One region of the Virgibacillus sp. CM-4 genome, then DNA from elsewhere that is predicted to be linked to it. Evidence: riboswitches for the same ligand, from Rfam matches in the RefSeq annotation. Region 1 holds a riboswitch; each other region holds the start of a gene.

Evidence for each region. Region 1 has a riboswitch for S-adenosylmethionine ahead of M948_RS30400 (phosphoadenylyl-sulfate reductase). Riboswitches for the same ligand answer to the same signal wherever they lie in the genome.
Region 2: another riboswitch for S-adenosylmethionine. It lies ahead of ssuE (NADPH-dependent FMN reductase); the one in region 1 lies ahead of M948_RS30400 (phosphoadenylyl-sulfate reductase).
Region 3: another riboswitch for S-adenosylmethionine. It lies ahead of M948_RS28845 (PLP-dependent aspartate aminotransferase family protein); the one in region 1 lies ahead of M948_RS30400 (phosphoadenylyl-sulfate reductase).

What each region holds. Positions count from the first base shown of each region.
Region 1 is NZ_AUQA01000002.1:1,460,165-1,467,795, reverse strand. It holds gene M948_RS30420 (rhodanese-like domain-containing protein) at 1-326, shown strand, start outside; gene M948_RS30415 (TetR family transcriptional regulator) at 420-995, shown strand; gene M948_RS30410 (DMT family transporter) at 1,107-1,445, shown strand; gene M948_RS30405 (DMT family transporter) at 1,445-1,759, shown strand; SAM riboswitch class I at 1,903-2,013, shown strand; gene M948_RS30400 (phosphoadenylyl-sulfate reductase) at 2,104-2,841, shown strand; gene M948_RS30395 (assimilatory sulfite reductase (NADPH) flavoprotein subunit) at 2,959-4,791, shown strand; gene cysI (assimilatory sulfite reductase (NADPH) hemoprotein subunit) at 4,808-6,535, shown strand; gene cobA (uroporphyrinogen-III C-methyltransferase) at 6,550-7,326, shown strand; gene M948_RS30380 (sirohydrochlorin chelatase) at 7,340-7,631, shown strand, end outside.
Region 2 is NZ_AUQA01000006.1:1,024,594-1,032,224, reverse strand. It holds gene M948_RS38435 (alkaline phosphatase) at 1-556, shown strand, start outside; gene M948_RS0122155 (hypothetical protein) at 629-1,315, shown strand; gene M948_RS38430 (multicopper oxidase family protein) at 1,335-2,846, opposite strand; SAM riboswitch class I at 3,005-3,108, shown strand; gene ssuE (NADPH-dependent FMN reductase) at 3,190-3,741, shown strand; gene M948_RS38420 (class I SAM-dependent methyltransferase) at 3,847-4,623, shown strand; gene M948_RS38415 (glycosyltransferase family 2 protein) at 4,639-5,706, opposite strand; gene M948_RS38410 (NTTRR-F1 domain) at 5,801-6,328, opposite strand; gene M948_RS38405 (glycosyltransferase family protein) at 6,436-7,428, opposite strand; gene M948_RS0122150 (nucleotide sugar dehydrogenase) at 7,457-7,631, opposite strand, start outside.
Region 3 is NZ_AUQA01000002.1:1,134,433-1,142,063, reverse strand. It holds gene M948_RS28855 (YpmS family protein) at 1-464, opposite strand, end outside; gene M948_RS28850 (SGNH/GDSL hydrolase family protein) at 467-1,375, opposite strand; gene M948_RS28845 (PLP-dependent aspartate aminotransferase family protein) at 1,694-3,442, opposite strand; SAM riboswitch class I at 3,535-3,656, opposite strand; gene rarD (EamA family transporter RarD) at 3,734-4,639, opposite strand; gene M948_RS28835 (HNH endonuclease signature motif containing protein) at 4,896-5,942, shown strand; gene M948_RS28830 (SMI1/KNR4 family protein) at 6,029-6,523, shown strand; gene megL (methionine gamma-lyase) at 6,628-7,631, shown strand, end outside.

The DNA.
Region 1 (7,631 bases):
CTGCCGGCAATACGAATTCTTATCTAAATCAGGATCCAAAAGATGTAGAAAGGCAAAGACATGCGGGGCAGGTGCAGATTTTGGATGTTCGTTACCAAAAAGAATGGGAAAAAGCTCATATACCAGGAGCGATTCATATCCCCCTTCCTCAATTAAACGAACAAGCACATGAACTATCTTTCGACCAACCAGTAGTAGTTCACTGTGCTTCGGGTAAGCGTTCGGCAATTGCAGCAAGTATATTAGTGAATAAAGGATTTGACGTGATGAATCTGCAAGGTGGTTTTCAGCAATGGCAGACGGATCATTTTCAAACGACCTCATGATAGACAGTGCCGGATAGGACACTGTCTATTGACAATGCAAGTTATCTATTATAAAATGACTGATAGTCAGTCACAAGGGGTAGGAGTTGGGATATGGATAATAAAAAGGAAAAAATCGTTCAATCTGCTATTCATGTTTTTAGTGAAAAAGGTATTGAAAAAACCAAAGTATCAGATATTGTTAAGGGGGCAGGTATTGCTCAGGGAACATTTTATTTATACTTCCCATCGAAATTAGCCGTAATGCCTTCTATTGCGGAAGTAATGGTAGAACGAATCGTAGAAGAGATGCACAAGCAAGTAAATAATGAATGCAGCTTCTTGGATCAGCTTGCCCAGGTGGTTGATGTTGTTTTTGCTATTACAAAGGAATATCGGGAGGTATTTGCCTTAATATTTGCTGGATTGGCGTCTAGTGAGTATTTAAGTCAATGGGAAAAAATATACGAACCGTATTATGCATGGATGCGTGAATTTCTAGAACAACCAAAAGCTATAGCTGTTCTTCGTCCCTCTCTCGATTTGGAGGCAACAGCAAAGCTGTTGATCGGATTAATTGAATCAGCGGCTGAACAATCTTATTTGTATGATCACCAGGATGAGCAAGCAGCTAAAAGCAAGCAGGATGAAGTATTAACATTTGCAACACATGCATTATATAACCAATGACTTGGAGTTGTCCAAGTTTTATTGCTTAAAATGACTGATAGTCATTCATTTTTTGGAAAGATTATGAAATTGTGATGAAAATAACGATGAGATGTTTTATGAGGTGGAAAAATGAATAAATCATGGATTTATGTCGTGTTAACTAGTGTATTTGAATTAATTTGGATTTATGGATTTAATACTGCCACTGACTGGTGGCATTGGGCGCTAATCATTGCTGCAATTTTTCTGGATCTTCACTTCTTATCGAAAGCATGTGAAGGGATACCTACTGGAACCGTATATGCTATCTTTGCTGCGGCAGGAACAGTTGGTACGGCGCTCATGGATGTGTATATTTTTGGCGGAAGCTTAAACATGGGGAAAATCATATTTATGATCGTTCTCGTAGCAGGTGTGGTTGGTCTTAAACTCTCCGATCAACCAAGTAAACAGGAGGTGCATTCGTAATGGGATGGTTATTCATAGCATGCGCTGCTCTATTTGAAATGATAGGTGTATTGGGTTTGCGATTATATAGCCAGGATAAGACGGTTAGAAATGGCTTGCTCTATTTGGGAGGATTGGGTGCTTCGTTTGTATTTCTTTATGCGTCTTTTTCTTATTTACTAGTTAGTGTGGCTTATTCTGTATTTATCGGAATAGGAACGGCTGGAGCAGTGATCATGAATATGGTGTTCTTTGGAGAATCAACGAATAAATATCGGATTGCAAGCCTTATTGCCATTATCACCGGTGTTACTGGATTAAAAGCACTATCTTAAAAAATAATTGTCACAAGAAGCTTCATTTTATTGTATATATATTAAAAGTCTAAATTTTAATTTGTTTTTGAAATAAGCATTGACTTTTTCTGGTAAAGGATTTAATATATCTAACAATAATAACAATCAGTACAAATAAACATTTCTTATCAAGAGAAGTGGAGGGAAAAGGCCCAATGAAACTTCGGCAACAGGTTATTGATGGCTAACACTGTGCTAATTCCTACAGACAATATGCGTCTGATAGATAAGAAGAGTGGCAAATAAATGGTATTTTAACTCTTCTTATCGCTAGGTAAGAAGAGTTTTTGTTCAATCTAGTGTTTTGGAAGGAGGAATGGAAGGTGACTAGTGAAATCCTTTCTTATCATGATTTTACCGTTGATCCTTTTAAAGATTTTCATCCAGAAGATGAAACAAAAGGGGCATCAACCATTTTAAAGTGGGCGTATGAGACGTATGGCGATTCTATTGTGTACGCTTGTAGCTTTGGTGCTGAAGGTATGGTGTTAATTGATTTAATTTCCAAAGTGAAGCAAGATGCGGAAATTGTTTTTTTAGACACCGGGCTGCATTTTCAGGAAACGTACGACTTAATTGATGAGGTGAAAGCAACGTATCCTCAGCTGCGAATTCGGCTAAAGAAACCAGATTTGACTGTAGAGGAGCAGGCAGCAAAACATGGATCTGCTTTATGGAAAAGAGAACCTGATCAATGCTGCTTCATTCGAAAGATAAAGCCACTTGAGGAAGCATTAAGTAATGTACCTGCTTGGATATCTGGATTAAGAAGAGATCAGTCACCAAGTCGCAGCAATACAGACTTTGTAAATAAAGATGAACGGTTTCAATCGATTAAAGTATGTCCACTCATTCACTGGTCATGGGATGATGTATGGAATTATATACGCGAATACAAATTGCCATACAATGTATTACATGATCAGAACTATCCAAGTATTGGTTGTATTCCTTGCACCAATCAAGTGACAGATTCTGATGACCTTCGTGCTGGTCGCTGGACGGGGTTAAATAAGACGGAATGTGGACTTCATACAACTGGAAATAATCAACGCTTATGATGGAAGTAATGACACATCTTTTTTATTTCATTTAATTCCGAGTAAATTAATTGGTATACTTTGTAATAAATGATTTATGCATGTCGAAATTATAGAAAAGCCTGTGAGGTGGATGAATTGCCGCTTGATGTAACGAATAGCCCTTTTAACGAAGAGCAAACAGAACAATTAAACAGATTACTACCAATGCTAACAGATCAACAAAAAATGTGGTTGAGTGGATACCTTTCAGCTGTGCAATCCACGGCATCTATTCAAGATGCTAATAGGACAACACAAGGACAGACAGCAACAACTGGAGGTGCTGCAGCACGATCTGTAACGATCTTATATGGTTCAGAAACAGGTACAGCACAATCGTTAGCAGAAACAATGACACAGAAGTTAGAAGCAACCAATTTAGATGTCACATGTAGTGCAATGGATGACTTTAAACCAAATAAGTTAAAGAAAGTAGAAGATTTATTAATTATTACCGCAACTCATGGAGAGGGAGATCCACCGGATAATGCGGTGGTCTTCCACGAGTTCCTTCATAGTCGAAAAGCACCAAAATTAGCAGATTTGCGTTTTGCAGTTCTTTCGTTAGGTGACGAATCTTACGAGTTTTTCTGTCAAACAGGGAAAGACTTTGATGCAAGATTAGAGGAATTAGGCGGAGAAAGGCTATATGAGCGAATCGATTGTGACTTAGATTTTGATGAACCGGCGGCTGAATGGATGGCAGGTGTGCTTGGAGAACTGCGAAAATCAATGGATCAAGCTAGCGAAGCAGAGCTTTCTGGCCAACAAACGGCAGGAACAATCGTTTCGGAGCAGCCGGTTTTCTCCAGGACAAATCCATTCCTTGCAGAGGTCGTTGACAATATTAACCTTAGTGGTCGCGGTTCAAACAAGCAGACACGTCATTTGGAATTATCATTAGAAGGTTCAAACTTTACATTTAAACCCGGGGATAGTTTAGGTATCTTTCCTAAGAACAATCCTGTACTAGTAGATGAGCTCATTCAGGCACTGCAATGGAATCCTGATGAGACGGTTTCTGTCAATAAACAAGGAGATATACGGTCTTTACGGGAAGCGCTTATCTCTAATTTTGAAATCAGTATCCTGACAAAACCATTAGTAGAGAAAGCAGCATCGATCTTTCACAATGAGGAACTAAGTGAACTGATAACCCCGGATAGAAAGGACGAATTTAAAACGTATATTGACGGCAGAGATATGTTGGATTTGGTGCAGGACTATCCGCCGGATGGGCTGGGGCCAGAATCATTTGTCAAAATACTACGTAAAATCCCAGCAAGGCTTTACTCGATAGCGAGTAGTTATGATGCAAATCCTGATGAAGTCCACCTTACGATTGGGAAGGTACGTTTTTCAGCTCATGGCCGCGAACGCTTTGGGGTTTGTTCCACACAAGTGGCAGATCGAATTGAAATTGGTGAGAAATTACCTGTATATATTCATCAAAACCCTAACTTTCAATTCCCTGAAGATCCAGAAACACCAGTGATTATGATTGGCCCGGGCACAGGGGTTGCCCCATTCCGTTCTTACTTAGAAGAACTAGAAGAAACAGAAGCTGAACGCAAGACATGGTTATTCTTCGGTGAACAGCATTTTTCTTCGGATTTTCTCTACCAAGTGGATTGGCAAAAGTGGTTGAATTCAGGTGTACTTTCAAAAATGGATGTAGCCTTCTCCCGTGATACCGAAGAAAAGGTATATGTCCAACATCGCATGTTGGAAAAAAGCAAAGAATTGTATGACTGGGTGAAGCAAGGTGCAGCAATCTATGTCTGTGGTGATGAGAAACATATGGCGAAAGATGTAAATGAAACGATTGCCACTATTTTGCAACAAGAAGGCGATATGACACCAGATGAGGTAGAATCGTATCTCAATCAAATGCGTCAGGAGAAACGCTACCAGAGAGATGTCTATTAACGAAAGGAGTTTCTATATGGGTAAAGGGAACGACTCAATTAAGCAAGTACCATTGGATGATATGGAGCGCATCAAAAAAAATAGTAATTACCTTCGAGGAACGATTACAGAAGGCTTGGCAGATCCAATTACAGGTGCCATTTCTGATGATGATAATAAACTATTAAAATTTCATGGTAGCTATCAGCAAGATGATCGTGATTTCCGAGATGAACGGAGACGTAAAAAATTGGAACCAGCGTATCAATTTATGCTACGCGTGCGGGTCCCTGGTGGTGTTACAACAGCGGAGCAATGGCTGGTCATGGACGAATTAGCACATAAATATGCGAATGGAACGATTCGTTTGACGACAAGGCAAGCTTATCAACTACATGGCATTCTGAAACGGAATTTAAAGAATACAATCAGTAGTATTAATGATACATTGATGGACTCCATAGCTGCTTGTGGGGATGTTAATCGAAATGTAATGTGTAATACGAATCCTTATCAATCGGATGTTCATGCGGAAGTAGTTGCATGGGCACAGAACATTAGTGATCATCTTACCCCTCGAACGGGAGCATACCACGAAATTTGGTTAGATAAAGAGAAGGTAGTTGATTCTAGAGAAGAAGCGGAGATGGAACCAATTTATGGAACAACCTATCTTCCTAGAAAATTTAAAATTGGAATTGCTGTACCTCCTTCTAACGACGTTGATGTATTTTCACAAGACCTAGGATTTATTGCGGTAAAGGAAGCAGATAAGCTGCTTGGTTTCAATGTAACGGTTGGCGGTGGTATGGGAATGACACATGGAAACACCGATACCTATCCACAGTTAGGAAGAATCATCGGTTTTTGTGCACCAGAAGCTGCCGTGGATGTAGCCGAAAAGATTGTTACGATACAGCGCGATTATGGAAATCGTTCGAATCGAAAAAATGCTAGATTTAAATACACCATCGATAAACGAGGAATCGATTGGTTAAAGCAAGAACTGAATGAACGTTTAGGCTGGGAATTAGAAGCAGCAAAAGACTACGTGTTTAAGCATAATGGAGACAGTTATGGATGGATTAAAGGAAAGTCGAATTGGCATTACACGTTATTTATTCAAAATGGTCGCGTAAAAGATACCGATGATTACCAATTAATGACGGGATTAAGGGAAATAGCTAAAGTTCATACTGGAGATTTTCGCCTTACTCCAAATCAGAATCTAACGATTGCAAATGTAACAGACGAAAAGAAACAAGATATCGATCATTTAATAAGACAATATAAGCTTACAGATGGTGGTCAGTATAGTGGCTTACGACGTAATTCGATGGCCTGTGTCGCATTACCAACTTGTGCATTAGCAATGGCAGAGTCGGAAAGGTATCTCCCTTCCCTACTGGAAAAGATAGAAAATCTTCTCGATGAAGCTGGATTAAGAGAGGAAGAAATCGTGATAAGAATGTCTGGTTGCCCGAATGGGTGCTCCAGACCCGCATTAGCAGAAATTGCTTTTATTGGCAAAGCCCCAGGTAAATACAATATGTATCTAGGTGGGAGTTTTACAGGGGATCGCTTAAGTAAATTATACCGTGAAAACATCGGAGAGCATGAAATTCTAGAAACACTGCAGCCGATTATTAATGCCTATGCCAAGGAACGTACAGAAAAGGAACACTTCGGCGACTATGTTATTCGTGCTGGTTATGTTGAAGCTGTGTATTCTGGACTTAATTTCCATAAGGAAAAAGATGAATAGAGGGAGTGTAGTCAATGGGGAAAGTATACCTTGTAGGAGCAGGTCCAGGGGATCCAGAGCTAATTACTGTAAAAGGAAAAAGGATGATCGAGCAAGCGGATGTCATTCTTTACGATCGGTTAGTAAACGAACAATTATTAGCATATGCTTCGCCACATGCAAAACGAATCTATTGCGGGAAGCGCCCGGACCATCATTCATTGAAGCAGGAGCAAATTAATCAATTACTATGTTCGTTTGCTAGTGAAGGGAAGACCGTAACGAGGCTTAAAGGTGGCGATCCATTCATATTTGGCAGAGGTGGTGAGGAGGCGCTGGCTTTACAACAACATCATATCCCATTTGAGATTGTACCAGGTATTACTTCTGGTTCAGCTGCCCCATCATATGCAGGTATTCCTTTAACGCATCGAAAAATAAGTTCTTCCGTTGCATTTGTATCAGGAGTAACAAAACAGGATGAAGATATCGATACGTATTGGAGAAATCTAGCAAAAGGTGTGGATACATTATGTATCTATATGGGCGTTAAGAATCTACCGGTGATCTGTCATCAACTGATTCGTCATGGTAAAGACAAAGATACACCAATCGCTCTCGTGCACTATGGGACAACACAAGCACAGCAAACGGTAACGGGTACATTAGAAACCATTGTATCTAAAGCAGAAGGTATAAAAAATCCATCCATGATAATTATTGGTGAGGTCGTCCGTTTACGTGATCAGCTTCAATGGTTTGAATGGCTTGCCGATGAGAATATTCCGTCACCGGTTGCAATTAGTGGTTAAGGAGGAAAAGCGAATGCAGGGCGTGCTTTATGTAAGTCATGGAAGTCGTTACGCCACTACCAAGTCAGAGGTGAATCAGTTTATTGCAGATGTGAAAGAGGAAATCCCTATTCATCTACAGGAAATCTGCTATTTAGAGCTTGCTGATCCAGATATCCACCAGGGAATTAATAATCTCGTCTTACAAGGAGCCACAGCAATTGCAGTTATACCAGTGCTCTTACTACGTGCCGGTCATTATTATCAAGATATTCCAGAAATTATTAATCAACAAAAAGCAATGTATCCCCATGTATCATTTTCTT
Region 2 (7,631 bases), on a different contig from region 1:
AAGCCAAATTGACTGGGCAGGACATGATAATGATATTGTTGGTGCAATGAGTGAAATGGAAGACTTTGAGAAAGCTTATCAACGGGCAATTGAATTTGCTAAAAAGGACAAGCATACATTAGTTATTACAACTGCAGATCATTCTACAGGTGGATTGACTATGGGAATCGATGGGGAATATAAATGGGATCCAACGCCATTGAAAGCAGCGAAGCGTACTCCGGATTACATGGCAGCTGAAATTAGTGAAGGTGAAGATGTTGAAGATGTCTTAGAAGAATATATTGATTTAGATTTAACCGAAGAAGAAATTGATTCAGTAGAAGATGCGGCTGAAGAGGAGGATACAACAGAAATTGACAATGCAATTGAACGCATTTTTGATCTTCGCTCTGGTACAGGTTGGACTACTGGTGGACATGATGGTGTAGACGTCAATGTTTATGCTTATGGCCCTCAATCAGATCAATTTATCGGTTTACATGATAACCACCAGGTCGGTTTAAAAGTTATTGATATACTGAAAAACGTTCGGAGCGTAAAACCGCATAAATAAAGGTAGTTCTAGACCCCATTATGCACAATATGGGGTCTTTTCTATCTAACGGATGAGGAGGTTTAACTATCTATGTTAAAAGGGTTATATGCTGTTCTTGCATTTATTTTGATCCTATCCGGATGTGCCAAGCAGGAGGAAAATGCAGAGGCTGAAAATAAGCAAAATCAAACGGAATCAATCGACATGGAAGAGGAAGAAAGAACAATTCAAGAGGTCAATGATGATCGTGATTATGTTGATAATCCACAAGCTCCTGATACACGCTCACTCAATGAGATTGGTGACCAATTTGAAGACGAAGATGGGAATATTACGCTTGAAGCAATCACAGATTATCAAAAGATGCATAGCATAGGGCCTATTCAAATGAGTATTCGTGATGTAAAGGTCGTGAATTTTTCTCCAGCAATGCATTTAGTTGATTACTTTCATGGTTTTACACATAACGAGGAAAATTTTAACTATATTAAAATGTACGTAACAATTGAAAATACGTCTGATCAAATGGTTAATTTTGCACCTGTATCGATATTGGAAACAGAAGCAGGAGAGAAAAAAGATTTTGAAGATGATTTTTACTTACAAAATCTTTATGGAGATCTCTCCGCTGGTCAGAAAAAAACAGGAGAACTCGCTTTTATTTTAGAAGAGACAAATATAGAACAAATTGGAACTATATCCTTAATCACCAGCGATGTCTTTGATAAGGAAAATCAATCCATTGAACAAGGAAAAGAAATTACAATTGAATTTTAGTAACGCGGTCACCTACTAGTTAGTCTCGCTTTTGTATTAAAAAAGGACGCATCATATCGTAATCTTCATGTTCCAAGATATGACAATGCCAAACGAACTTTCCAGCATAGGGGGAAAAAGTTGCGATTAGTCTTGTAATCTGTGCCGAAGGGGCAGCTATTGTGTCTTTCCAACCTCTTTCATTAGGTTTTGGTTTGACGGCTGATCCGGTATACACGATGCTTCCATCTTGATTGAATTTCTCCAGGTTAAAGGGGGTACGATCTAGAACCTGGAATTGAACAAGATGTAAGTGAATCGGGTGTGTAAAGCCTGTCACATTAATGATAGACCAAATTTCAGTAGAGCCAAGTTTCGGTGTTTCTGAGATCGGATCATCCCAGTATTTATTGTCCAATAATAATAAAGGCCTACCAAAATCATCACTCGCACCTACCAGTTTTAAATTTCGTATGGCTGATATAGGCTTATCTTTAAGGGAGGGGATAGATGATAAGTGCTTTGGAATGATTGTCGAATCTTTTCCCTTTAGAGGCAAGCGAACATTAAACTGCATAATATCCCCTGTCTCATCTTCGGGAGTGTTGATAGAACCGAGGTCATTTCTTAAAATTAATGATTTTCCTTGGTATTTCCTAAAATCAATAATTACGTCAATTCGTTCTGCTGGTTCCATTGTGATGCTTCTTGCTACAACGGTTTTTGAGAGGAGCCCGCCATCTGAACCAATTTGATACATTGGGTCTCCAGATTCAAGAGATAACGTATAGGTGCGTGTGTTGGAGGCATTAAGGATTCGGAACCGATATTTTCTTGGTTCTACATTCAGATATGGCCAAATTTTTCCATTCACTAGAATCTTGTCACCAGTAAATGCTGGTAAGATGGAAGGAATCGGTAAGTTAGCAGGTGGATTTTCCGGTCCCACCGGATAAAATAGCGATCCATCATTATTAATGGTCTTATCCATTAAAATAAGCGGGATTTCATATTCATCTTTAGGGATATTTAATCTTTTTTCTTGCTTGCCTCGGATAATATACATGCCGGCAAGACCAGCATAGACATTCAGCCTCGTTATCCCCATGGCGTGGTCATGATACCAAAGAGTGGCAGCACGTTGTTTGTTGGGATAGGAATATACTTGATGGAGAAATTCTGGACCAACCTCCTTGAAATTTCTGGAAAACCAAGCTTCTGGATATCCATCATTCTCCGGTTTTGTCACACTCCCATGTACATGCGTAACTGTTCGAACTTCAGGATGGTTAGCGATATGGTGAATTGATTTGTCCACTGGAAGTAAATGATTATCGGGCAAATGGTTTTCCCATTTTATATGGAGTTCTTCTCCTTCATTTACTTCAATAGTAGGACCAGGAAATTGGTTATTGTATCCCCAAAGCCGTGTTGGTTTTAAGTCCCTGTGTAGCTTTTGTCTAAACTCCTCCATACGCATTTCTAAATAGGAACCTTGTTTTTTTATCGTTTGCATTATTGGTAGCTCATCTACAAATTTTTTCAATTTCATTTCATTACCTCCACAAAACTAGGTAGTAATACAGTAGATGAAACTTATCTCTATAAGGGTTGGGCGATTATCCTAAAATAATGAAAGGGCGAGAAGAAGTTACATTTCCCTCTTGATTTATCAGATTAATTGGAATACAATATAGTAACAAATGAATCATCTTATCAAGAGAAGCTGAGGGAACTGGCCCGAAGAAGCTTCAGCAACCTCTGTTTACTCAGAAAGGTGCTAAATCCAGCGAGTGTATCTTGGTAGATAAGAGCGGAACGAATATAATTGTAAGAGCCCTCTTTTTCCTATCAGAATGAGAGGGCTATTTCATTATCATAAAGGAGAGATCAACATGAATGAAATTGCTATCTTGTCGGGAAGTCCTTCCAGTCCTTCTCGTTCAGATCAAGTATTAAATTATCTTGGGAGTATATTGAATCAGAATGGTTTTTCGATTACTTCTATCTCTGTAAAAGATGTTCCTTATGAAGATTTATTTACTGGGAATTTTAATAGTCAAGCCATTACCTCCATAGCTCAAACCCTTGAATCCGCAAAAGGAGTCATTGTAGGTTCTCCGGTTTATAAAGGAGCATATTCAGGAGTGTTGAAAGCTTTACTGGATGTTCTTCCGCAAGATGTTCTTAAACATACGCCTGTTTTACCTGTCATGACTGGAGGAAGTATGTCGCATTTGCTAGCTATTGAATATGCTTTAAAACCAGTATTAGCGACATTAAAAGGTCATAATTTAAAAGGGCTATATTTTTTAGATAGCCAAATCGATAAATTTGCGGACGTTCCTATTATCGAAGAAGCTTCATTGGAAAGAGCTTCAAAACAAGTGCACTATTTTATAGAACTTATTCAAAACCATCAAGGTGTAGTTCATTCATCTTCATAAGTGGTGAAATGATGATTTGATTTATTTATCCCTTTCCATTATTAATCGCTATTATATTTATTTTAATTAATAAGCTATACTTTATGGAAAAGGGAGGTAGTCGAAATGTCGATGAATTTTCATGATGATAACATGAAAATGACATACGCCAGCAGAGAAGCAGATCCGTCTTGGCTTCAAATTGTGAAGGACATTATAACTCCAACAAGTGTCATTTATGCTGCAGATATTGGATGTGGTGGTGGTATTTATACGAAGGCTTTATATGAATTAGGAATTAACAACGTTATTGGGATTGATTATTCAGAAGCGATGCTGGCAGGTGCTAAAGAGAATTGCAAGCAGTATCCGATGATTCATTTAAGAAAAGGGCATGCATATCAAACGCATTTACCAGATAAAAGTGTCGATTTCGTACTCGAACGGGCACTTATCCATCATTTAGATGATCTATTTGCTTGCTTTACAGAAGCTTCTCGTATCTTAATGGATGATGGCGTCTTGCTTGTACAAGATCGTACATTAGATGATTGCCTGAAAAAGGGAACGCATCAGCATATAAGAGGCTGGATTTTTGAGATGTTTCCTCAGCTAAAGAAAGTGGAAGAGAGACGTCGTATTTCTAGCGTGGATGTGAAAAAGGCATTATTTGATGCAGGCTTTAACCATATTACTGAAACAAAATTGATGGAAACACGGAAGATGTATTCATCAAAACAGGAACTGTTAACAGACATTCAGCAAAAGAATGGTCGTTCAATTTTACATTATTTAAATAATCATGAAATGGATCGCTTGCTTCTGTCTTTAGACAAAAAAATTGTAAGTATGAGGCCAATAATCGAAAAAGATTATTGGACCATTTGGAAAGCACAAAAGTAATCGGCTATGTTTGTTTTATTTTCCCTTTAGCAAAGTCTGGTGAAAGCGTAATAGTTCATCGTTTGGCCGGTATTCCATAGCCTTATTATTATGATGGGCAGCAAGGTCGAATGCTTGTAGATTATAATAACAAATACACAGTTGTTGATGTGGGTACCAAGTGGAATATGCCGGGTAAGAAAAACCCCAAGAACTTTTAGGTTGTACCACACGTAATGCTAGTTCATACCAAAAGATAGCTAACAGAAATTCTCGTTTCTTCTGAAATAAAAGGCCAATTCGACTGCAGGCTTCTGATCGAGCTGTTTTTGAAAAACGAAAAGATTGAAATAAAGATTCTAGTGCAAGCTCAGCTTCATTTAAATAATAAAAACAGTCCGCACGAAAAATACAGGCAAATATTTTTTCTTCAATCCAGCCATATTTCATATTTATTCCATTTGTATACGCTTCTATCGCTTGTTGATAAAAACCATTTTCACGTAATTCATTGCCATAATAAAAGTAGTCTCGTTCCGTAAAGCTTCTGCTCTTACAAATCATTGCTTCATAGATATGGAGGTTCCGACCATAGGCATGTGCATTCTTTTTATGTGAAACTGCAATATCCGAATGAAAAATTTTTCCTCGTACTTGAAGATAATTATGGCAATCGCCAAACCATTGGTATTGCTTCCTCCGTTTTACTAACCGATTTCTTCGATATTGTAACGTAACGTTTTCGTATTCATCTATTCCAGCTAGATATATCATCGATACGGCATCAAATTCCGGATTTAAATGCTTCTTTAAATGAAATAATTTTTCTTGTTCCATTTTGTCTATAACGTCATCTGCATCTAGATAAAAGATATAATCTTTCGTAGCATACGAAAATGATTGATTCCTTGCTTCACTGAAATTATCGGTCCACTCAAAATGGAAGACGCGATCCGTGTATTTTTTCGCAATTGCAACCGTATGATCATTAGATCCTGTATCTACAATATTAATTTCATCAACAAGATGGGAGATCGAATCAAGACAGCGTTCAAGCACGTGCTCTTCATTCTTTACAATCATACAAAGACTGATGGTAACCATTATCTTCTTCCTTTCATATGGTGTAGCAAGAAGTTTATTATAAAAAAGAAGATACTCTGTAGGGGGAGCATCTTCTTTGATTGTAACGATGGAATTAATATCCGGTTGTACCTTCTGGGCCAGTTGGACCTGGGATATCCGGGTTGCTATCAAAATCTAATAATGCCACATCATCAACTAATATGCTAGAAGATAAAAAGTTACCTGATTGTTTGCTTATTTGAACAATTGCTTGTGTTGCTGTTTCGGGTACGATATCTGTTGTGTGATAAATTTCTGTCCAATTACTAGATACAGCATTTGGCAAATCGCCTTGGCTGATTTCTACGAATAATCCATTCGTAATAACAGCATTATTTTCATCTAGAAAATCAACAACTAACGTGACGCGAGGATTACTTAAAAAACGGGTACTAGACAACGATGCAAGCAGTTGGAAGTTTTGTCCCGGAGCAACTGGAACGGTTTGGCTAATGCTTGCTGGAGAAGTACCTCCACCCAATTTAGCAGATGCATTTCCGGTGTGAGAATAGAACTGAGTAATTGTACTATTCATTATATCCCAGGACTGAAAATCACCGGTTTCAAATCCCCCATTAAGCAATAAATTATTAACAGTCAATCGTGTTCCTCCTCTGATAGATTAAATTTTTATTCCCTATACGTTATGCAAATAATTAAACCTTGTTCAGGCACTAGCGCCAGATAACAAGTACATTTTATAGAATTTTAATAGGTTATAATCTCTTGTATCGCTTTTAAAAATTGCTTTGCACGCTCTTCGTTTGTGTGATGTGAATGAATAAACGTATAGCCATTCTCAGTAATTCGCTGTCTCTCTTGGTCATTTTCTAGATAGTACGCTGTTTTTTCTTCGATATTTTCAACGGTACATGCTACAAAGTTTTCACCATCTTTAAATCCTAAATCAATAATATCTTTGTTGGACTCAGCTAGTAATAGACTTTTACATGCTGGTGCTTCAAAGAACTTCAGGACGGCAACACCACCAGTCTCGTTCCTACTACCGCATGTGAAAAAGATTTTCGAACGGTTCAGTTCTTTGGCGTATTTTTCATTGACAATCAGTTGATCAGATTGTTTTACGCGATGCCCTGGATGGGGGTGGAGCACAAAACTAGGTTTATCACGCATTTTTTGAAATACAGCATCTCGAAAGGCATAGCGTCCTTCTGGAGGGATTTTCTTAGGGAGCGTATAGTTGCCTTTGTTGGACTCATCCATGTAAACTAATCCCATTAATAATGCGTCAATATCCTTTTTTAGTCCCCAATCTTTCATAATTTCTGGATTTATCGCCCATGGCAGCCATCTGAATTTACCTCGGTAGTGTGGGAATACGTTGAGAAAGGGATGCTTCGTGGCAGAGAATATGAGATCGATTTCGACCGCTTCGAAGTATTTCATCCGTTCCTCAGGTTTCCAATGTAAGTCAATGACAAAACAGCCTTTCGGAATCGTGGTCTGGTCTAAACCTTCAATATTTGGGGCTAAACCATAGTTCCATGCAATATCATAATGAAAAATAAAGTCAGGCGTAACGTCTAACTTTGACATAATATCATTGATATGGCCATCCGTATGCCAATAGTATACATCTGCAAACTGTTCCAGTGCCTTCACTGTGTCGATCTTTGGCTTATGCTTTGCATAAACCCAAAACGGTTTAATTAACACAAGTATTTTTAATTTTTGATTCATTTGAAAGACTCCTTTCCTGTTATTTTGATTAAAGCTTCCAATAGATCCCTTGATTAGCAACCGATGCAGGGAGGACACCTTTGATATCCATCATAATACTTCCCTTATTTGTAAGTTTGCTAAAGTCTAGTGTGTGAAATAAGGCGTGGGGTACACTGAAGATAATTACATCGGCTGGAGTTAATTGGTTTAATGGAAGGAGG
Region 3 (7,631 bases), 330 kb from region 1:
ACCCATTCGGGCATCGGAAGATATTTATCAATATACTCCATGATTTTCTGGTTAGGTAATTCTAATAAGCCAATTGATATTGATTTTTGCTCAAGAATAATATCTCCATTTTCTTGGACAAATGGTTCCAAATGAACAGATAAAGGAACAGTGGAAGAAAATACAGGCAATTCCCCAATTAAATGTACATCCTCCCCAAGTTCAATCCGGTAATGGTGGTTGGTATCATTTAAAACTTGATCAATATACGCATTCACCAATTCATTTAAGTTTTCTTTCGTTGTACGTACGATAAATTCGGAGCTATCATCTGTCTGCTCATTCGTTTGCTCAGGGTAATCAGCACTGGAAACAGGCCAAAAAATAAGCGCTAATAATACAATAACGATAAAAATATTAAATGAAAGGAGGGCGATAAACCAACGCTTCCATTTTCCTTTTCTCCTCTCGCTTCGCTCAGGCATTTCTATTCATCCTCTTTCTTATCTTCATTCGTTATAAAATCTAAAACACGCTGGGCCATTCGCTTGTATCCTAGATTATTTGGATGGAAATTATCTTCAGCGAATAAATCTTCATTGGTGTTATTAAATAAGTCAATTGTTGGTATAAAGGATACATTTGATTGTTCAGCTGCAATTTTTTCCCCAGTATCATTCCAATTCTTAACGATAAGTCCGAGTTCTTTAATATCTTTGAAATACTTACCAAATGGATTGTAAAACCCTAATAAATAAATTTCAGTTCGAGGGTTTATATCATGTATCTTAGCAAAGATATTTCGTAATCGTTGCTCGTAATCTGCCCGTTCTTTTACAAAATCTTCTAGTTTTAGATTCGTAATATTATCCTTTAGCACTTGCATAATATCATTTGCACCAATCGTAATTAGTACAATATTCGAATCTTTTATTGAGGAAACGATATCTGGGTTATCCAATCGTTTTAATAATTGATCGGAACGATTACCTCGAATGCCATAATTATCAATTGACACAAGCTCCTCATCCTGATTTATTGCACGATCTAGTACGCCAAGATAACCACCTGTTTGCGTTGTGTCACCAACGCCCTGTGTCAGAGAATCTCCAATAGCTGTGATATGTGTTTTATTTGAAAAATAATTGATCGTTTCCTCTACTGCATTTACTACCATTTCGGAAAAGTGCTGCTGGTCTTCGTTTATCGTTTCTTTATTTGTCTGTTCATCATTCTGTAAGGAGGTATCCGGTTGTTTCTGGTGCTCATCTTCTTTTTCTTCAGGTATAGTAACATGATCAAGCTTTGCTTTAGATTGACTGGTTACGATAAAAATAAGCGTAATACCTAGAAGAAGCAAACAGATCGCTCCTAAATAATACACATTTTTCTTCATGTTTACCCACACCTATGCTGTTATGATATTCGTGTATTTCTAAAATTGTCTCTGCTATTAATATATTCGAAAGTATTTCCTATATATATGTAGATCATAACTTGATCTATGAAAAAGGAAGATGATCCTAACAAATATATCTCTTGATTCCCTGTTTTCTGTATCACAAAAAATAAAGATCGCCTTCTGGTATAAGGCGATCGGTAAGGGAAGGTTATTTATAATTTTTCCAAATCAATAGAAAAGTAAACCTGATTTCTTAAATTGAAATCGAATTGTTAAGTTCCTGTGCTTCCATGCTTTTGGGATTTCATTTGATCATACTTGAATGGCCTCTGATTGACTGTTCGGATTTCGAATTGCTTCTAGTTCATTGAATGGGTTTTTATTCGTGACGACTGCAATTCCGGCAGCAATTGCGTATTCTAATATTTCATCCTTTTTACTTGGGTGTTCAATCCACAGAATTTTCCCTTGTTTATTGATAAATTGTTCTAGCACATCAGATGGAAGATCACTGGTCAAAAACCAAACAGCATCTATGTCGGGTGCTTTGGTTAAGTCAGTATAAGTAGAAAATTCTAATGAATGAGATGAGCCAATCCCAATTAATTCAAAACCAAGCGATTGTAACTGTTTTATTTGATTTAACTTCTCTTGATTAGCTTGCTCCAATCCATACACCGCAATTGTCTTTTTGCGTATGTCACCATCTGTTCGTTCAAACGGGGAAGATAATAACCAATTTATTGCATCTGCCTCCTTAGTGACAAGGCTTGCTTCTTGACCAGTGGCTGTGGCGATTGCCTGATCTAAAGTAGCGAGTAAATCATGAATCGACTCTAAACCAATGGATAATCGGATCGTCTCTTCTGTGACACCACTATCCTTTAATTCTTCAGCAGTTAACTGTTGATGGGTAGTTGATGCAGGGTGGATTATTAATGATTTTGCATCCCCTACATTAGCTACATGAGACCACAATTCAATGGAATCAATCAGTTTTCTTCCAGCTTCCCGCCCACCTTTGATACCAAAGGTAATAATTGATCCGGCTCCCTCGCTAAAATATTTTTTCGTCAATCTATAGGAAGGGTGTTTTTCTAATCCCGGATAATTTACCCATTCAATGGAAGGGTGGTCTTCTAAAAAAGCTGCAATCTCTTTCGCATTCTTATTGTGCTGACTAATCCGCAAATGTAATGTTTCTAATCCTTGTAGCAATAAAAATGCGTTCTGCGGACTAATGCACGCCCCTATATCGCGTAGTAATTGCACTCTTAACTTGGTTGCGAATGCAGCGGGACCAACATCAACAAACTTAAGTCCATTGTAGCTTTCATCTGGTTCGATGAAACCAGGGAATTTTGAGTTATTCCAATTAAACCTCCCGCCATCAACAACTACACCACCAATTGCGGTTCCGTGACCTCCAATCCACTTCGTTGCAGAGTGAACTACAACATCTGCACCCCAAGCTAAGGGTTTAGCAATATATGGTGCAAACGTATTATCAATGATTAATGGAATATCATTTGCATGTGCAATTCCGGCCACTTCTTCTATATCAAACACCTGTAAGCTTGGATTGGTAATGATTTCTCCAAATACAGCCTTTGTCCTTTCTGTAATGGCAGCTTCAACTTCAGATTTATTTGTGCCATCAACAAATTTTACGGTTATGCCATATCGAGGAAGCGTATTTGCAAATAAGTTATAGGTCCCTCCATAAAGATTACTATCTGCTACAATTTCGTCACCTGCACTAGCAACATTAAGTATTGCAAAGGTAATGGCTGCCATCCCGGAAGCAGTGGCTACAGCTGCGACACCATCTTCAAGTGCTGCAATTCGCTGTTCGAATGCATCTACAGTGGGGTTTCCTATTCGTGTATAGATGTTACCAGGTTCTGTTAAACCAAACAGGTTTTGCGCATGTTCGGTATCTCGGAACACATAAGAAGTTGTTTGATAGATTGGTACTGCTCTAGAACCAGTGCTAGGGTCAGGCACCTGCCCGCCATGCAATAATATTGTTTCTGGATTTTGTTGATTAAATTTTACCATGTAATAATCCTCCTTGAAATTTGGGTCTGGAGGAAGAGGAAGAATGAAAAAGCCCTCTTCTTAAGAAGAGGGCTTGGGTTTATCCGTTCCTCCTCTTATCTTCCAGATCACAGATTTGATCTGTAGGATTTAGCACCGAAAGAGTAATCTTTTGAATCACTTCCAGGTTGCCGGGCTTCACAGGGCCTATTCCCTCCACCACTCTTGATAAGAGATGTTTTATTAGTAAATTACTGAATATTATATAAGCATTCGCTTCTACTTGTCAACTCGTTTTGAGAAATTTCTATCTTAGATTTTCGCATTTCTTCTAATCGGTCGTTGATAACTAGCCAACATAAAGTTGATTAAAGCAATCCAGATAAATAAGAAAGCAATCAGATGTGCGGAAGTAAATGTTTCATTATATAAAAATACACCTAAAAATAACATAAGCGTTGGTGCAATATACTGCAAAAAGCCAACCATTGCTAGGGATATTCGTTTCGCACCATTAGCAAAAAGTAATAAAGGTACAGCAGTCATAATTCCTGCACCCATTAATAATAGATTCGTAGTTGAAAGGAATGAAACAAATTGAAAAGTGTTATTCGGAAGTAACACCAAATATAAAACAGCAATTGGTACGATAAGCATTGTTTCTATCGTTAACCCAATCATGGGACCAATATCCACCTTTTTTTTGAGCAACCCATAGAGTCCAAAACTAACTGCAAGTAACAATGATACCCAAGGGAATACTCCATAGCTAAATGTTAAATAAATGACTCCTATAGCTGCTAGTATAATAGAGAGAACCTGACGTGAACTGAAAGATTCCTTTAACACAATAATACCAAGTAAAATACTAATAAGCGGATTAATATAATATCCTAAGCTAGCTTGAACAACATGATTGCTATTTACAGCCCAAATAAATGTAAGCCAATTAATGCTAATAACAATAGTCGCTAAAGATATTCCGAATAATTTCTTTTTATTGTGTAGCAATTGTTTCCACTCATGAATAAAGTCCGGCCATCGTCTCATAAATAAAACGATTAAAAACATAAAAATAAATGACCATAGAATGCGATGAGCCAACGTTTCTCCTGGAGATACATCGTCCAAGAGTTTCCAGTAAATCGGCAAGAACCCCCAGAGGATGTAGGCTCCAGCAGTATAAATCATCCCAGACTTATCCTGTTTTGTATTCATATGTTCCCTTCTTTCCAAGAATGTTATCTATATAGTAAGCAAGTTTAGAATTACTTATGGAAAAAAGCAATAACAATGCTCTCGCGAAGATTTTTACTGTAGCAATAGTTGGAAATATCTATTACTTCATTCTCACTACCATAGGAGCATTTATCTGTTACAAAATAACAAAAAATTACAAATTTCCTATTTATTTCTGAAAATTCAGGTGATAAGATAAATATATGCCGGCAAACAATATTGTAGGAGGTAAAAAATGAAACGAAAATTGTATATTTCGATTTTCGCATTTGTACTGTTGCTTACTCCTTTGCATATTGAAAATGTATTAGCCGCTGAAGAAGTTGTCAAACCATCTAACGAATTGAATGGAAAAGTAACAGAAGCAATAAAAGATGTAACTGCAGAAGGAAAAGAAGGAAAAGTCGAAATTAATGGAATGACTGTTCATATTGATCAGGACTATATTCAGGTTGACAGGGATAAGAAAGCTGTTACTCTTCATGAAGAGAAGCCGATAACGAATCAACGAATTCGTTTAGAAGGAGCAACTATCGCGCATGGTATCGTATTCATCCCTCCAGAGCGCCAAAATAACAGTTACCCAGGACAAGGTCATGTACAAACATTTTTAATGTTAACAGATACGGATGGGCCAATTGGTCCTTTGAGTATCGAAGGGGATATAGATGTTAATACTTCGAATAATAAAACAGGTTCTTTCACAGAGGATTTTGCCAATGTGGAGGCAGACTGGAACTACCTTGAAATGTTTGACGAATATGAATATGAATTTGCGTTCACGCCTGTTGAAAAAACAAAGTTTTATGAAATAGAAACGAACTTAAATGTGGAGTTTTTAACTGATCAAGACAGCGTAACAGAAACAGTGGGTCCTATTTTAGCGAATAAAAAAGCATTTGAATATCCATGCAGGTATTTCGATCCTAGGGAAGTAAACGTGCCTGGTCAATGCCATGGCGGCGACTTTACTACCCAATTATTATACGCTGATCCATATTCTGATAAGGTAATGTTTACACCGGATACGACGACGATGAGTCAGGTTCCTCCGGAAGATCGCGTACCATGGAACAATGAATTAAGAGGAGAATACATTGCAGAATATATTGATAGATATGGTGACCCTACAAAAAAAGACCCTGACTTCGCTTGGAAAGATTATGATATACATCACATCATTCCGAGAGAATATGGAGGATCAAATTATTTTAATAACTTAATTCCACTGAAAAGGGAGTTTCATTCACAAAATGTGACGCCTTGGTGGACAAATTATTAGACAAAAAGAAAAAGACCATTTATGTTAATCTACATAAATGGTCTTTTTAACCCAGAATCCAAGTTGTCTAAAAAGGAGGGTTTGAAATGAATGAGGGCCTAATATATCGAACCATTTCTAATTTAAAGCAAGCGTTAAAGGATAATATATTACTCGTTCCCAATTCAAATGGCCAACCAGTTAAAATGCATTTTCAATTCAATGAACCAATTTCGAAAGAAGAAATAAATCAAGTGGAGCAGTTTGAGGAAATAACATTACCGTCAGATTACCTCTATTTCTTATCTTTACATAATGGGGCGACCCTGTTTGAACCATGGTATGGAGGGCAATTTGAATTATATCGTTTAATTAAAGTTAGTAAAACGAAAAGGGCAGGATTGTTTCCTGAGAATTGCTATCCGATTGGCGACTGGAATGGCGAATATTTACTTATTGATGTCAAAAAAACGAAGGATGATCACTACCTGCTTTGGTGGGATTCTAGTATTGAATCGGATACCAAAGATTTGCAAATGAATTTTAGTTATTGGCTCTACCAATTTATCGTTACCAAGGGTTCTAAATTTTGGGAGAAATAATATCTTCTTACAGAACTTTCTAGAAAACGCTTTCATTCATGTTGTCCTTCGAATATGATGGATAGTAGGTAAACAGTTTACAAGAATTAGATAGGGGGATGACGATGAAAAGCACAGATAAGCAATTAGAGACAAAGGTAATTCACGGTGGGTATGACTCAAAGGATATGTTAGGAAGCTTAACAGCACCTCTATTTCAAACATCTACGTTTACATTTGACACTGCGGAACAAGGTGAACGACGTTTTGCTGGAGACGAAGAGGGATTTATCTATTCCCGAATTGCAAATCCAACAGTCCAATTATTGGAGGAACGTATCGCTGCATTAGAAAATGGCGAGCGAGGGCTGGCATTCGCTTCTGGAATGGCCGCAGTATCTTCGGTTTTAATTGCTTTAACCAAAGCGAATGATCATATCTTATGTTCTTCCGGTCTCTATGGATGTACGTATGGTTTATTAAGCATGCTTAAGGAGAAATACAATATTCAACATGATTTTTCACAAATGGAGAATGAACTAGCAATCAAAGCTCAAATAAAGCCAGAGACAAGTTGTATTTATATTGAGACGCCAATTAATCCAACGATGAAGTTAATTAACTTACGTACAGTTGTAAAAGTTGCTAAGGCATATAATATTCCCGTGGTTGTCGATAACACGTTTTGCTCCCCATATATCCAACGACCGCTGGAATTGGGCTGTGATGTTGTTATCCATAGTGCCACAAAATATATTGGAGGTCATGGCGATGTTATTGGTGGATTAGTAGTTGGCAGCAAGGAATTCTTAGATAGTGTTGCCATGTCTACACAAAAAGATATTGGGGGAGTGCTTTCTCCTTTTGATGCCTGGTTATTATTAAGAGGATTAAAAACGTTGCCAATACGACTTGATCGTCATGCCGATAATGCAGAAAGAATTGTTGATCAGTTAAGGAGGCATCCAAAAGTTGTTAGCGTTTATTATCCAAACCATTTCGACCATCCAGATTATTCCATATACCAACAGCAAATGGAACGGGGCGGCGGTGTAATATCTTTTGAAATTGATGGAGATAAGCAGGATGTGCAGCGGTTTTTAAATGAGCTTTCTTTTATAAAACTTGC